Regions from separate parts of the Burkholderia sp. JP2-270 genome, predicted to be linked through region 2. Evidence: riboswitches for the same ligand, from Rfam matches in the RefSeq annotation. Region 2 holds a riboswitch; the other holds the start of a gene.
What was found. Region 2 has a riboswitch for thiamine pyrophosphate ahead of thiC (phosphomethylpyrimidine synthase ThiC). Riboswitches for the same ligand answer to the same signal wherever they lie in the genome.
Positions count from the first base shown of each region.

Region 1: it holds a riboswitch for thiamine pyrophosphate, as region 2 does, so the genes downstream of both, DM992_RS02070 (FAD-dependent oxidoreductase) here and thiC (phosphomethylpyrimidine synthase ThiC) in region 2, are expected to answer to the same signal.

Region 1 covers NZ_CP029824.1:432,523-440,103, forward strand. Annotated here, with positions in the region: gene DM992_RS02050 (ABC transporter ATP-binding protein) at 1-788, opposite strand, end outside; gene thiE (thiamine phosphate synthase) at 873-1,997, opposite strand; gene DM992_RS02060 (thiazole synthase) at 1,994-2,809, opposite strand; gene thiS (sulfur carrier protein ThiS) at 2,848-3,045, opposite strand; gene DM992_RS02070 (FAD-dependent oxidoreductase) at 3,078-4,223, opposite strand; TPP riboswitch at 4,457-4,579, opposite strand; gene DM992_RS02075 (ABC transporter ATP-binding protein/permease) at 4,850-6,622, shown strand; gene DM992_RS02080 (SDR family oxidoreductase) at 6,619-7,395, shown strand; gene DM992_RS02085 (MFS transporter) at 7,529-7,581, shown strand, end outside.
Region 2 covers NZ_CP029824.1:3,274,808-3,282,388, reverse strand. Annotated here, with positions in the region: gene DM992_RS15470 (EAL domain-containing protein) at 1-493, opposite strand, end outside; gene DM992_RS15465 (DMT family transporter) at 978-1,904, opposite strand; gene DM992_RS15460 (hypothetical protein) at 2,045-2,293, opposite strand; gene DM992_RS15455 (glycine zipper 2TM domain-containing protein) at 2,509-2,724, opposite strand; gene thiC (phosphomethylpyrimidine synthase ThiC) at 2,984-4,915, opposite strand; TPP riboswitch at 5,040-5,156, opposite strand; gene DM992_RS15445 (pentapeptide MXKDX repeat protein) at 5,426-5,692, shown strand; gene DM992_RS15440 (cytochrome b/b6 domain-containing protein) at 5,863-6,495, shown strand; gene DM992_RS15435 (molybdopterin-dependent oxidoreductase) at 6,525-7,313, shown strand; gene DM992_RS15430 (XRE family transcriptional regulator) at 7,374-7,581, opposite strand, start outside.

The sequences.
Region 1 (7,581 bases), 880 kb from region 2:
GCGAGCGGCGGGCTCGTGTAATGAAATTTGAACGGGCCGTCCGGCGCGCCGTCGATGAACTGCCGCACGCTCGGGTCGGTCGACGCGCGCAGCTCGTCGGGCGTGCCCTGCGCGAGCACGCCGCCGTTGGCCAGGAAATACACGTAGTCGGCGATCGCGAACGACTCCGGCACGTCGTGCGTGACGAGGATCGACGTCGCGCCGAGCGCCTGGTTCAGCGTGCGGATCAGGTTCGCGGTGATGCCGAGCGAGATCGGATCGAGGCCCGCGAACGGCTCGTCGTACATGATGAGCTGCGGATCGAGCGCGATCGCGCGCGCCAGTGCGATGCGGCGCGCCATCCCGCCCGACACCTCGGACGGCATCAGGTCGCGCGCACCGCGCAGGCCGACCGCGTTGAGCTTCATCAGCACGAGGTCGCGGATCAGGTCTTCGGGCAGGTCGGTGTGCTCGCGCAGCGCGAACGCGACGTTCTCGAACACCGACATGTCGGTGAACAACGCGCCGAACTGGAACAGCATGCCCATCTTGCGGCGCAGCGCGTACAGGCCGTCGCGCGTTTGCGCGCCGACATCGGCGCCGTCGAACAGCACCTGGCCGCGGCGCGCGCGCACGAGGCCGCCGATCAGGCGCAGCACGGTCGTCTTGCCGCAACCCGACCCGCCCATGACCGCGACGACCTGCCCGCGCCCGAAACGCAGGTTCAGGTTGGACAGGACGAGGCGGTCGCCGTAGCCAAAGTCGACGTCGCGAAGTTCCAGCAGGGTCTCGGTAGGAGTGGGGCTCACGGAGCTGACAGTCCTTTTACGCAGAACGCCGAATTATAGGGCCTGCATTGGAATGATGTCGTGACGCCGTTCCGGGCCCAGCGGTCAATGATTGTCAAATTGTCCGGGAAAACATTGCTGCAATGCAATAAGCGCTGCCCGATAGTCGGCTGCGCCCGTGACCGCGCTGACTACCGCGACACTGCCGACGCCCGTCGCCAGCACGTCCGGCAGCGTGTCGAGCCCCACTCCGCCGATCGCGACGAGCGGCGCCCGCGCGCCCGCAAAGCGCGCGTAGCGGGCGATCCGCGCAAGGCCCTGCGGCGGCGCGGCAACGGCCTTGGTCGCGGTCGCGTACACGGGGCCGAGCGCGAGATAGCTCGGGCGCTCGTGCAGCGCCCGCAATATTTCGTAATAACCATGGCTCGACAGCCCGAGCCGCAGGCCCGCACGCGCGATCGCGGCCAGATCGGCCGTCTCGAGGTCTTCCTGGCCCAGATGGACGCCGTATGCGCCTTCATCTGCAGCGATTTGCCAGTGATCGTTGATGAACACGCGCGCATCGGGATAACGACGCCCGGCCGCGACCGCGCGCGCGATTTCCCGGCGCAACGCGTCCGGCGCCGCGCCTTTCACGCGCAGTTGCACGGTCCGCACGCCGCAATCGAGCACGCGTTCGACCCATTCGGCATCCGGTACGACCGGATACAGGCCGAGCTGCGCCGGGCATGGCGCGAACGCGGGCTCGGGCGCGGCCGGCAGCCCGGCGACGCGCGGGAACTGCGCGGCGTCGACCGGCCACGCGTCGGCCGCACGCGTCTCGTCGCCGTCGCGCCACGCCAGCGCGAGCACCAGCGCGTCGACCGGCGCGAAGCCGCAATCGAGGAACGCGGCGAGCGCCGCGATCCAGTCGTCCGCGAGCGGATGCGCGGCGTCGAGCGCGTAGCGCGCGCCCGCCGCATGCAGCACCGCGCCCTGCTCGTCGAATTCGATCGCGACCGCATCGGGCGACGCCGGTCGCGACGCGGCCGACGCGCGCGCCTGCGCGGTGCGGTCGCCGGTCGACACGATCAGCACGTCGCCGTCGGCCGGCACGTCGGGTGCCGCCATGCAGAGCCGCCATGGCGCCGCGGTGCCCGGCCAGTCGCCGAGCCGTGCGCGAATCCGCTCGGCCGCTTCGGCCAGTTCGTCGGCCGGCGGCCAGAATGTATCGGCGAAGCGCGCGCTCATGCGCCGCCCCCGTCCTGGTGCCAGAACGGCATCCCGACGACCGGCGTGCTCGCGTGCGCGGTCTCGCGCGCGTCCATCGGCCCGGCGAGATACGCGGCACGGCCGGCCTCGACGCCCTGCGCAAACGCGCGCGCCATGATCTCGGGGTGCGTGGCCTGCGACACCGCCGTGTTCAGCAACACGCCGTCGAAGCCCCACTCCATCACCTGGCACGCGTGCGACGGCACGCCGAGCCCCGCGTCGACGATCAGCGGCACGTCGGGCAGCCGCTCGCGCAGCACGCGCAAGCCGTACGGGTTCACGACGCCCTTGCCCGTGCCGATCGGCGCGCCCCACGGCATCAGCGCCTCGCAGCCGACGTCGAGCAGACGCCGGCCGATCACGAGATCCTCGGTGCAGTACGGCAGCACCTTGAAACCGTCTTTCACCAGTTGCGCGGCGGCCTCGATCAACCCGACCGGGTCGGGCTGCAGCGTGTAGTCGTCGCCGATCAGCTCGAGCTTGATCCAGTCGGTGCCGAACACCTCGCGCGCCATGTGCGCGGTCGTCACGGCCTCGGCGACGGTCTGGCAGCCGGCCGTGTTCGGCAGGAGCGGCACCGCGTGGCGCTTGAGCAGGTCGAAGAAGCCGGCTTCGGCCGTGCCGCCCGTCATCTGGCGGCGCAGCGCGACCGTCACCATGCCCGGCCGCGACGCGGCGATCGAATCGGACAGCGACTGCAGCGACGGATAGCGCGACGTGCCGAGCAGCACGCGGCTCGCGAAGGTTGCGCCGTACAGCGTCAGCGCGTCGGCGGATGTGAGGGACGTCATGTCGTTTTCCTGGAAGTGCGGGGACGAACCGGCGGCGCTCAGCCGCCCGCGACGGGGTGCACGACGTCGAGCTTGTCGCCCGCCGCGAGCGCGCGCGCCGCATGCTGCGTGCGCGCGACGAAGTTGCCGTTCAGCGCGACCGCATACGGCGGGCGCGCGCCGTACGCGGCGAGCGCGTCGGCCACCGTCGCGCCGTCGGGCAGCGTCAGGGTCTGTTGGTTGATCTGGATATCCATGAGGCTTGGTCGGATTCGGTCGGCGGCGCGCGTCAGGCCGGCTGGCGCGCGTCGTTGCGGTGATGAAGGAGCGTCGGCCAGCGCGCGGCGGCACGCCACGCGGCGAACGCGTCGGCATCGCCGAACGCGCCGCCGAGCGCGGCTTGCGCGACCGCGACCGCCGCGTGCGCGACTTCCGGCGCGATCATGAAGCCGTGCCGGTACAGGCCGTTGACTGCGAGCGTCGATGCGCCGTCCCAGATCACCGCCGGGCGATGATCGGGCAGCGTCGGCCGGCACTGCGCGTTGAGTTCGAGGATGCGCGCCTCGCCGAACGCCGGATGCACGGAGAACGCCGCGCTCAGCAGTTCGAGCGCGGAGCGCACGCTGACGGGCGACATGTCCTCGCCCTCCACTTCGGTCGCGCCGATCACATAAAGATCGTCCTGCTTCGGTGCGATGTACAGCGGATAACGCGGATGCAGCAGCCGCACCGGCCGCGTGAGCCCGATGCCCGGCGCATGCACGCGCGCGACCTCGCCGCGGATGCCGCGCAGCGCGGGCAGCGCGGATTTCGCACCGAGCCCGCGGCAATCGATCGTGAAATGCGCGGCGGGCAGGTTCGCGTCGTCGATCGCGACGTGCCAGTGCAGCTCGACGCCGCGCTCGGCGAGGCCCGCCGCGAGCGCGCGCAGCGCCTGGCGGTTGTCGAGCTGGCCTTCGCGCGGCAACAGCAGGCCGCGCGCGAAGCGGCCCGCGAGCGCGGGCTCGGCCGCATCGACCTGCGCACCCGCGAGCGTGACGAAGCCGCCGTCGAACAGGTCGGCCGGCGCGTTCGCGCGCACGCGCCGCTCGAACAGCGGCGCCTCCGCGCGGTCCGCGTGATGCCAGACGACGAGCGTGCCGTGATGCTGGAAGAACACCGGCTCGGGCAGCTCGGCGAGCCATTGCGGCCAGCGCGCGAGCGACGCGACGCCGAGCTCGGTGATCAGCAGCTCCGCGCTCGCCGCTTCCGCGAGCGGCGCGAGCATCGCGGCCGCGATCCACGCGGCCGACTGCTCGCCGTCCGGGCCGCCGCGCTCGTACAGCGCGACGCGATGCCCGTCGCCGGCGAGCCGCCACGCGATCAGGCGGCCGACGAGGCCGCCGCCGAGCACCGCGAAATCCGGCCGTGCGGGCCGTGAATCCTGGACGTTCATCGCGCACGCTCCTCGCGAACCGCGCGAGCGCGCACGACGAGCGTCGACGCGCACGCGCCGTCCCGTGCGAACGCACGCGACATCGGGCCGGGAGCCATGCAAAAGACTGAAGATTGTGCGGTCATCATTCCTTCCGTAACGCGCAATGCGCGTACCCAAAGGACGAAACCGGCAGCAAAGGCCGGCCGGGCGGGACTCGGGCGCTGACCATGTGGGATGGCAGCCAGCGCGGCCCGGCGGGATCAGAAACTTCCCTCGCCGGTATTACCCGGATCGGGTGCGAAGGGTCTTTCTCAGCCTCGCCGCACCGCGCTGAACTTCCGCCGGCCGCATGCAAAGCACCCCTGTTTCGTCGTCGGCCATTAGACCATAAAAGCGGAAAGCGCCGCAAACTGTCCCCCTGCGGCAAATTCGCCGGAGCCCTGCGCCGCTCTGGCACAATGCCCGCAGGCCGGCCGCGCGAGCGGCCGGTTGCCGCGTCACCGCCGGCCCTTAAGCGCCGTTTAAGACGCGCGGGCGACCATCCGCAACGCCCGCCGTCAGTCGGCGCCTCGCCCCGGCATGCCGTATCGCGGCGCGCGCCCGGCTTCGCCCGGCCCGCGCGCCGGCTACTCATCAGGAAGCACATGACCCAATCGATCGACCCCGTCCGCTCCGCCGCCTCCGACGCGCCGCAGGACGAGCGCCCGGTATCCGCATGGAGCCTCATCAAGCCCTACTGGGTATCGTCCGAATGGAAAGTCGCGTGGGGGCTGCTGGCCACGATCATCGCGATCAACCTCTGCGTGGTGTGGATCAACGTCCGGCTGAACAAGTGGAACGCCGAGTTCTACAACGCGCTGCAGTCGAAGGACGTCCACGACTTCCCGCACCTGCTGATGCAGTTCTCCGCGCTCGCGTTCGCGTTCATCATCCTCGCGGTGTACGGCCGCTACCTGCGGCAGATGCTCGGCTTCCGCTGGCGCCAGTGGCTCACCGACCGTTTTCTGGGTCAGTGGCTCGGCGATCGCGCGTTCTACCGGATCGAACGCGACCGCCTCGCGGACAACCCCGACCAGCGGATCACCGACGACCTCCAGTCGTTCTCGACCACGACGCTCGCACTGTCGCTCGATCTGCTGTCGACGGTCGTCACGCTCGTGTCGTTCATCACGATCCTGTGGTCGCTCGCCGGTGCGCTGACGTTCACGCTCGGCGCCACGCCGATCTCGATTCCCGGCTACATGGTGTGGGCGGCCGCGCTGTACGCGGTGGTCGGCTCGCTGATCATCCAGAAGGTCGGCCATCCGCTGGTGTCGATCAACTACCAGCAGCAGCGCGTCGAGGCCGATTTCCGCTTCGGGCTGATCCGCGTGCGTGAGAACGCCGAGCAGATCGCGTTCTACGACGGCGAGAAAACCGAGACCGGCAACGCGCAAAACCTCTTCATGCGCATCCGCGACAACTGGTGGCGCGTGATGAAGTACACGAAGCGCCTCACGTTCGTGCTGAGCTTCTACGGGCAGATCGCGATCATCTTCCCGCTCGTCGTCGCCGCGCCGCGGTACTTCGCGGGCGCGTTCTCGTTCGGCGTGCTGATGCAGATCTCGTCGGCGTTCGGCACCGTCAGCGATTCGTTCTCGTGGTTCATCAACAGCTACTCGACCCTCGTCGAATGGCGCGCCACCGTCAACCGTCTGCGCGAATTCAAGCGCGTGATGGGCACGTCGCACCTGAAGGAAAGCCTGTCGCCCGCGACCGAGCACGGCGGCATCAACCTGCACTACGTCGACGCGGCAAAGCTGTCGACGTCGTCGCTCAAGCTCGCGCTGCCGAACGGCAACGCGCTCGCGGACATCGGCAACGTCACGATCGAGCCGGGTTCGCGCTGGCTCGTGATCGGTAAATCGGGTTCCGGCAAGAGCACGTTCATGCGCGCGCTCGCGGGCCTGTGGCCGTTCGGCGACGGTGCGATCGACGCGCCGGTCGGCGCACGGATGATGTTCGTGCCGCAGACGAGCTATTTGCCGATCGGCACGTTGAAGGCCGCGCTCACCTATCCGGCGACGCCCGACACGTTCAGCGACGACGCGTGCCGCGACGCACTGCGCGCATGCCGCCTCGAGGATTACGTCGGGCGCCTCGACGAAACCGCGCACTGGACGCGCGTGCTGTCGCCGGGCGAGCAGCAGCGCCTTGCCGGCGCACGCGTGCTGCTGCACAAGCCCGACTTCCTGTTCCTCGACGAAGCGACCAGCGCGCTCGACGCCGACAACGAAGCACGCCTGTACCACCTGTTCGCCGAACGGCTGCCGAAGGCCGCGATCGTCAGCATCGCGCATCGCGAGTCGCTGGCCGCGTTCCACGTCGGCACGATCAACGTCGAGCGCGTAAACGCCGGCGACAAGGTGGCTGCGTGAGCGCACGCGCCGCGCACATCGTGCGGATCGCGCTGATCACCGGCGCAGGTTCGGGGATCGGCGCCGCGCTCGCGCGGCGGCTCGCGGCGCCCGGCATCGCGCTGGCGCTGCACGCGCGCGGCGCCGACGATGCGGCGCGGGCCCGGCTCGCCGAAGTCGAGCACGCCTGCACGGCGGCCGGCGCGGAGTGCATCACGCTCGCCGGCGATCTCGCCGCGCCGGGCGTCGCGGCCACGCTCGTCGATGCAACCGCCGCGCGCTTCGGCGGGCTCGACCAGCTCGTCGCAAATGCGGGCTTCGCCGCGCGACAAGCCTTTTCCGATCTTTCAGCGGACGCGCTAGCGTCCGCCTTCGCGGCGATGCCCGGCGCATTCTCCGCACTCGCGGGGCGCGCGCGGCCGCTGCTCGAAGCGTCCGCCGCACCGAGGATCGTCGCGGTCAGTTCGTTCGTCGCGCACCGCTACCGTGCCGATGCGCCGTTCGCGGCCACCGCCGCCGCGAAAGCCGCACTCGAATCGCTGGTGCGCACCGCGGCTGCCGAATTCGCCGCGCGCGGGATCACCGTCAACGCCGTCGCGCCCGGCTTCACGCGCAAGGACCACGGGCCGAGCGCCGGCAATGCCGGCGCGTGGGCGCAGGCCGAACAGGCGACACCGCTCGGCCGGATCGCCGAACCCGACGACGTCGCCGCATTGATCGCGTTCCTGCTGTCGGACGCGGCGCGGCAGATCACCGGCCAGGTCATCCACGTCGACGGCGGCCTGACGCTCTGAAGCGGCATCCCCCTCCTTCCCGCATACCCGCTTTCCCGCACGAACCTGCATCGGCCTTTTTGGCCGGCCGCATCGCGACCGTAAAATAACCGCCACGCGGCAGCGCGATACGAGACGAGAGGGGGCGGCAAGCATGCAGGCATTCCAGTGGTTCAACGAATTGTCGTCGCGCGAGCGCAAGACGCT
Region 2 (7,581 bases):
GGAAGTCGCGATGCTGGATCATGTCGATCGTGCGGGCGAGCGCGGCTTCGTCGCGCGACGGCTGTTCGACGACTTCCAGCACGATGCGGTTCGGCGGCAACCCGAAATGCCGGCACAGCGCTTCGACGAACTCGCGCTGCACGAGGCCCGAATCGAGCACGCGCGGCGTCACGTTCAGGAACAGCCAGCCGTCGCCGATGCCCTGCGCGACGAAATTGGCCGTGTGCAGGCAGCGCGCGAGCCGGTCGAGCAGCAGCGCATCGGCGTCGGCGCGCGTCTTGTCGAAGAGGGCGGTGGGCGAGACCAGCGCGCCGTTCGCGTCGACGACGCGCAGCAGCGCCTCGTAGCCGACGACGCGCTTGTGCGTGATCGACAGCACGGGCTGGAACACGCTGCGCAGCGTCGTGGTGCGATAGGTGGCGAGCCAGCCGCCGGGCGTCAGCGTGAGGCGTTCGAGCAGGGAATCGAGCGACAGGTCGTGGGCGGGCTTCATGTCAACGGTGCCCAGGGGCGAGCGGCTGGGCGGCAGTGCGCTGCCACACTGAAGCAGTCGCATGCGCAGGCGGACGCGAAAGAACGTGGGGCATCGTGACCGCCTTCTGCGGATGAGTGTTCCGAGTGTAACGGGAATGCGGCGGCGCGCGTATCAGGGAAACTCCACACGCACGCGGTACGCGGCCGCGGCCATGGCGGCGCGCTGCGATGACCGGCGCCGCCCGAGTGCGCGCAGTGCATCACTGCCACGAAGCGGAGGGCGCCGTGCAAGCACATGACAATCCGGTGGCATGGGGCGGTGGCATGACCGTGCGTCGCGGCCGCATGGCGTGCGTGATGGCGCGGGAAAACCCGCGGCGGGCACAGCCCCGCGCGCGGGCGGGTGTCGCCGTCGGATGAATGCCGGCGCGCCAGGGGGGACCGGTTGCGCTCGGCCGTCGGCGGTCACCGCACGACGGCCGGCAGCCCGGGCGCCCGGATCCTCAGGTCGCTTCGCCGCTACGCGGCCCCAGACCGGGAATCCGCTTGATCACGCCGGTCGCGAGCGCGGTGCCGACGAGTACGATCGCGCAGCCTTCGATCATCACGGCCGACACGTGTTCGTCGAGGAACAGCGCGCCCCACAGCAGGCCGAACACCGGGATCACGAACGTCACGGTGATCGCACGGGCGGGGCCGACATGCGCGATCAGGTAGAAGAAGATGAAATACGCGATGCCCGTGCATGCGATGCCGAGGCCGAGCACGGCGCCCCATGCGTGCGCGCCGACCGACGCGGCCGGCCACGTGGCGATCGCGAACGGCAGCAGCAGGACGGTCGAGCCGATCATGCTGCCGGTCGCGTTGACGAGCGGATCGACGCCGCTGAGCTTGCGCTTCGTGTAATTGGCGGCGATGCCGTACAGCAGCGTCGCGCCGAGCGCCGCGGCGGCGGCAAGCGCGGTCGCGCCGGCGCCCGTGTCGCCGTGCGCATTCGCGATCTGGTTCCACACGAGCGTGATCACGCCGGCAAAACCGATCACGAGGCCGAGCGCGCGCGGCAGCGACAGTTTGTCCTTCAGCCACAGGTAGGCCACGAGCGCACCCCACAGCGGCGTCGTCGCGTTGATCACCGACGTCAGGCCGGCAGACAGCGTCAGTTCGGCGAACGCGAACAGGCAGAACGGTATGCCCGAGTTCAGCGCGCCGACGACGAACAACGGCCATGCGTGACGGCGCAGCCGCGCGCCGAGTTCGGCGGGTTTGAAGCGCGTCAGCGCAAAGCCGGTGAGAAACAGCGCACCGATGCCCACGCGCAGTGCCATCAGCGGTGCGACGCCGAAATCGATCACGCCGATCCGGATGAACAGGAACGACGCGCCCCACAGGGCAGCGAGCACGGTCAGCAGAATGGCGTTCTTGGGCGACATCGATCGTGAGGAAGAGGGACGGGATGCGGAGGATCTTACACCGCGTTACCGCGCCGTCGTTTCACGATTCGATGAAATGGCAAGAAACGGGAATGCCGCCGGCTGCCGGCGGGAGGGTCGGCTGCCGGCGGCGTTGCCGATCAGTGATGGCGCCGGCCGCCGCGTCCGCCGAAACCGAAATTGAGCGACACCGCCGGTCCCCAATAGCCGCCCCACGCCGGCGCGTACGCAGGCGCCGGATAGTAGTAGGCGGGGCCCGGATCGACGTACACGGGCGCCGGCTGCACCGGTGCCGCCGTGTAATAGCCGCCAGGATAATAGCCGTACGGGTAGTAGCAGCCGGCGAGCGTCGTGCAGGCGAGCGCCGCGGCGACGAGGGTCCTGTTCATGATGTCTCTCCGGCGGAGCCGGCAATCGGCAGATGCTTAAGCTTAGGCCGCGCGCCGATGACACGGTGGGCAAAACGGTAACGGATCATTTCCGGCCGCTGCTGCCCGTGTTGCAGCGCCGCATGCGAAAACGGCGCTTCCGCACTGCGGAAACGCCGTCTGGTCGAAATGTTGCGCCGCGCTAGCCGACCGCACCCGGCCTGCGTCTGGCCGACTTACTTGCCGATCTGGTTGCCGATGATGCCGCCAGCCGCCGCGCCGCCCAGCGTCGACAGCGCGTTGCCGCCGATCGCTGCGCCGGCGACGCCGCCGACACCCGCACCGATTGCCGTGTCGCGCTGGCGCCTCGTCATCGAATCGCAGGCCGACAGGCTTGCCACCGTCGCGACGAGGAGTGCGCATACCCCAATACGCCGAATCGAATAATTCATGATCGTTGTCCTTGCGGTAGTGAACGGAGGACGCGCGACCGACTGGCGGTCACGCATGCCCCCAATCTACGCGCCGTCCCGCGCCGCTGCTGTAAGGACTTGTTAAGCCTCGCGCGGTTTCGTAATCATTTGTTTCTCGTGCGCCGCTAGGCACGCGACATGCGCGCGGCACCCGACATGCGTAAAAAAGCCCGCTCGAAAGCGGGCTTCGTGCATCGCGATGCGTGTCGGGTGCGGATCGCCGCGTTCGCTCGTCCGCTTATTGACGGTGATAGATCTCGGCGCCGGTCTTGACGAACTCGACCGCCTTCACTTCCATCCCCTTCTTCAGCGCTTCGGTTTCCGACACGCCCTGCTGCGCCGCGAATTCGCGCACGTCCTGCGTGATCTTCATCGAGCAGAAGTGCGGGCCGCACATCGAACAGAAGTGCGCGACCTTCGCCGAATCCTTCGGCAGCGTTTCATCGTGGAATTCGCGCGCCTTGTCCGGATCGAGACCGATGTTGAACTGGTCTTCCCAGCGGAATTCGAAGCGCGCCTTCGACAGCGCGTTGTCGCGCACCTGTGCGCCCGGGTGACCCTTCGCGAGGTCGGCGGCGTGCGCGGCGAGCTTGTACGTGATGATGCCTTCCTTCACGTCGTCCTTGTTCGGCAGGCCGAGGTGCTCCTTCGGTGTCACGTAGCACAGCATTGCGGTGCCGAACCAGCCGATCATCGCGGCGCCGATGCCCGACGTGATGTGGTCGTAGCCCGGTGCGATGTCGGTGGTGAGCGGCCCGAGCGTGTAGAACGGCGCTTCCTTGCACCAGTCGAGCTGGAGATCCATGTTCTCCTTGATCAGCTGCATCGGCACGTGGCCGGGGCCTTCGATCATCACCTGCACGTCGTGCTTCCATGCGATCTGCGTGAGTTCGCCGAGCGTCTTCAGCTCGCCGAGCTGCGCTTCGTCGTTCGCGTCGTAGATCGAGCCGGGACGCAGGCCGTCGCCGAGCGAGAAGCTCACGTCGTACGCCTTCATGATCTCGCAGATCTCTTCGAAGTGTTCGTACAGGAAGCTTTCCTTGTGATGCGCGAGGCACCACTTCGCCATGATCGAGCCGCCGCGCGACACGATGCCGGTCATCCGGTTCGCGGTGAGCGGCACGTACTGCAGGCGCACGCCCGCGTGGATCGTGAAGTAGTCGACGCCTTGCTCGGCCTGCTCGATCAGCGTGTCGCGGAAGATTTCCCAGGTCAGGTCCTCGGCCTTGCCATTGACCTTTTCGAGTGCCTGGTAGATCGGCACCGTGCCGATCGGCACCGGGCTGTTGCGGATGATCCACTCGCGCGTTTCATGGATGTGCTTGCCGGTCGACAGGTCCATCACCGTGTCGCCGCCCCAGCGGATCGCCCACGTCATCTTGTCGACTTCCTCGCCGATCGACGACGTGACGGCCGAGTTGCCGATGTTCGCGTTGATCTTCACGAGGAAGTTGCGGCCGATGATCATCGGCTCCGATTCCGGGTGGTTGATGTTCGCGGGGATGATCGCGCGGCCGCGCGCGATTTCTTCGCGCACGAACTCGGGCGTGATCTCGGCCAGCGCGTTTGCGCCGAACGCAGCAGCGCCGAACGCCTGGCCCGGATGCTGGCGGCCCATCATCGCGGCGAGCTTCGCGCCGTTCGGGCCGCTCGACTTCAGGCTCTCGATGTACTCGGCGCGGCGCTGGTTCTCGCGGATCGCGATGTATTCCATTTCCGGCGTGATGATGCCCTGACGCGCGTAGTGCATCTGCGTGACGTTCTTGCCGGCCTGCGCGCGGCGCGGGTTGCGGTGCAGGCCCGGGAAACGCAGGTCGGCGGTGGCCGGATCGGCCGCGCGCTCGAGGCCGTACCGGCTCGACAGGCCGGAGAGCACTTCGGTGTCGCCGCGCGCTTCGATCCAGCGCTGGCGCAGCGCGGGCAGGCCCGCGCGGATGTCGATCTTCGCTTCCGGATCGGTGTAGGGGCCCGACGTGTCATACACGTAGATCGGCGGATTCTTTTCGCCGCCGAAGCCGGTCGGCGTGTCGGCCTGGGTGATTTCGCGCATCGGCACGCGGATGTCGGGCTGCGAGCCGGTCACATAGACTTTCCGCGAATTCGGCAGCGGCGCGACGGCAGCGGCATCGACGTGGGCGTCGGCGGACAGAAACTTCGGATTGGCGTTCATGCGATCTCCTGTGTGAGCGCCGGACAGGCGCTTCGGCGCTTGCCCGGAGCCCTTGACGAATGTGGGGCTCGAGCTAAGCAGGAGACGAGGCTTGGTGAGGCGGCGGATTTCGTCAGAAGGATGGCGGCGAAATCCGTACGCTTCCCTGCGCTGGCATTATCCAGATCAGGTTCAAAGGGTATTTCTCACCCGCAATGCCGGTTGTTTGACCGAACGCATTGCAGGACCCCCGCGTTAGCAAGGGCACACGATACACCGGGTTTGCGGCGGTTTCAACCGGGCGTACAGTGATTATCCCGGGGCAGTCGCGCTATGGCGGGCTGCATGGCAGGCGGGTGCGCCGCAACACGCTCGGTTGTCGTCCGGTCCGGCAGCCCGGTCGGCGGCGGATGAGCGGTGCAGCATGGCGGGCTGTCCGGCCGGCAAAAAAAATATTTTCAGATCGGCTGTCATTTTCCGTGACGTCGTCCGTCTATTCGGTTCCTCAAACCCATGTTTCGGAGAGATGTCATGAAAAAAGTACTGATCGCAGCCTGTGTCGCCGGTTTCGCCATGGTCGTAACGGGTGCGTATGCGCAGAACGACGCGATGTCGAAGGAAGGATCGTCGATGTCGAAGGACGCGATGGGCCACGACGCGATGGCCAAGGACGGCGCGATGAAGAAGGACGCCATGAAGAAGCACGCGACGAAGAAGGACGCGACGAAGAAGGACGCGATGTCGCACGACTCGATGGGCAAGCCGACGTCGGGCGACAAGATGGCACCGTCGAACTGACGGAAACGGACGGAGCGCGGCCGACGCGCATGTCGCCGCTGCGTGCCGGGACGGCACGCGGTGCCGGCCGACGCGCGGCACGCGCCACGCCGCACGTTCAGCGCATGCGCGGCGTGGCCGGTCTCCGGCCCCGTCTCGCGCTCCGTCGCCTCATTCCGGGAGTTTTCATCATGCAAACCGTTCCCGCCACAGGGCGCACGGCCGCCACGCCGCCCGCGCGCCCGATCCATCCGCTGTGGGTGCGCGCGAGCCACTGGCTCAACGCGCTCGCGGCCGTGCTGATGGCGCTGTCCGGCTGGCGCATCTACGACGCGTCGCCGATCTATCCGCCGTTCACGTTTCCTCACGGCATCACGATCGGAGGCTGGCTCGGCGGCGCGCTGCAATGGCATTTCGCGGCGATGTGGCTGCTCGTCGGCAACGGGCTGTTCTACCTCGCGATGTCGCTCGCGACCGGGCGCCTTGTGCGCAAGATGCTGCCCGTCACGCCGGCGTCCGTGTGGCGCGACGTACGCGCCGCGCTCGGCGGGCGGCTGTCGCATGCCGACCTGAGCGTCTACAACGCGGTGCAGCGCGCGGCGTACCTGACCGCGATCGTCGATCTCGTCGTGCTGGTGCTGTCGGGGCTCGCGATCTGGAAGTCCGTGCAGTTCCCGCTGCTGCGCGAGCTGTTCGGCGGTTACGACAACGCGCGCGTCGTGCATTTCTGGGCGATGTCGCTGCTCGTCGCATTTTTTGTCGTACACGTCGCAATGGCGCTGCTGGTGCCGCGCTCGCTGCTCGCGATGCTGCGCGGCCGCTGACCCGCGAGCCGCGGGCGAAGGAAATCATCATGTCGGAATCCGAAAACAGGCGCGGCCAGCCGCGCTGGACCCTCGACCGGAAGTCGCTCGAACTCGACGTGCGCCGCGCGCTCGAGATGCCGTCGCGGCGGCTCTTCAACCGGCGCGTGCTGACGCTCGGCGGGCTGACGATGCTGACCGGCTGCACGCTGCAGGACGATGCGTCGGTCAACACGTTCCTCGAGAAAGTGTCGCGCATGAACGATCGCGTGCAGGCCTGGCTGTTCAGCGGCGAACGGCTCGCGCCGACCTACACCGAAGCCGACATCACGCGGCCGTTCCCGTTCAACGCGTACTACGGGATCGACGACGTGCCGCACGTCGACGCGTCGACGTATCGGCTCGTGCTGTCCGGCCGCGTGACGGGCAAGCGCGTGTGGACGCTCGACGAGCTGTATGCGCTGCCGCACGCCGAGCAGATCACGCGGCATATCTGCGTGGAAGGGTGGAGCGCGATCGGCCGCTGGGGCGGCACGCCGTTCGGCGCGTTCCTCGCGCGCGCCGGCGCCGACACGCGCGCGAAATACGTCGGCTTCAAGTGCGCGGACGACTACTACGAGAGCATCGACATGCCGACCGCGCTGCATCCGCAGACGCTGCTCGCGTTCGACTACGACGGCCGCCGGCTGCCGCCGGAATTCGGTTTTCCGATGAAGCTGCGGATGCCGACCAAGCTCGGCTACAAGAACCCGAAGCACATCATGGAAATCTTCGTGACCGATACGTTTCCGGGCGGCTACTGGGTCGATCAGGGATACAACTGGTTCGGCGGATCGTGAGCGGCGCATGGCCCGGCATCGCGGCGCATGCGCGTGCCGCGCTGCATCGCGTCACGGGCGTCACGCGTCATGCGGATGCGTGCACCTGGAGAGATCGACGCGCAGGCCGACTGCCGCGGCCATGTTCGCGAGCGCGTCGAGCCCGAACAGGTTGATCTTGCCGCGCAGCAGATCGGAGACGCGCGGCTGCGCGACGCCCAGCCGTTGCGCGGCCCGGGCCTGACTGAGCTCGAGCTGTGCGATGCGCTGCTTGAGCGCGATCATCAGT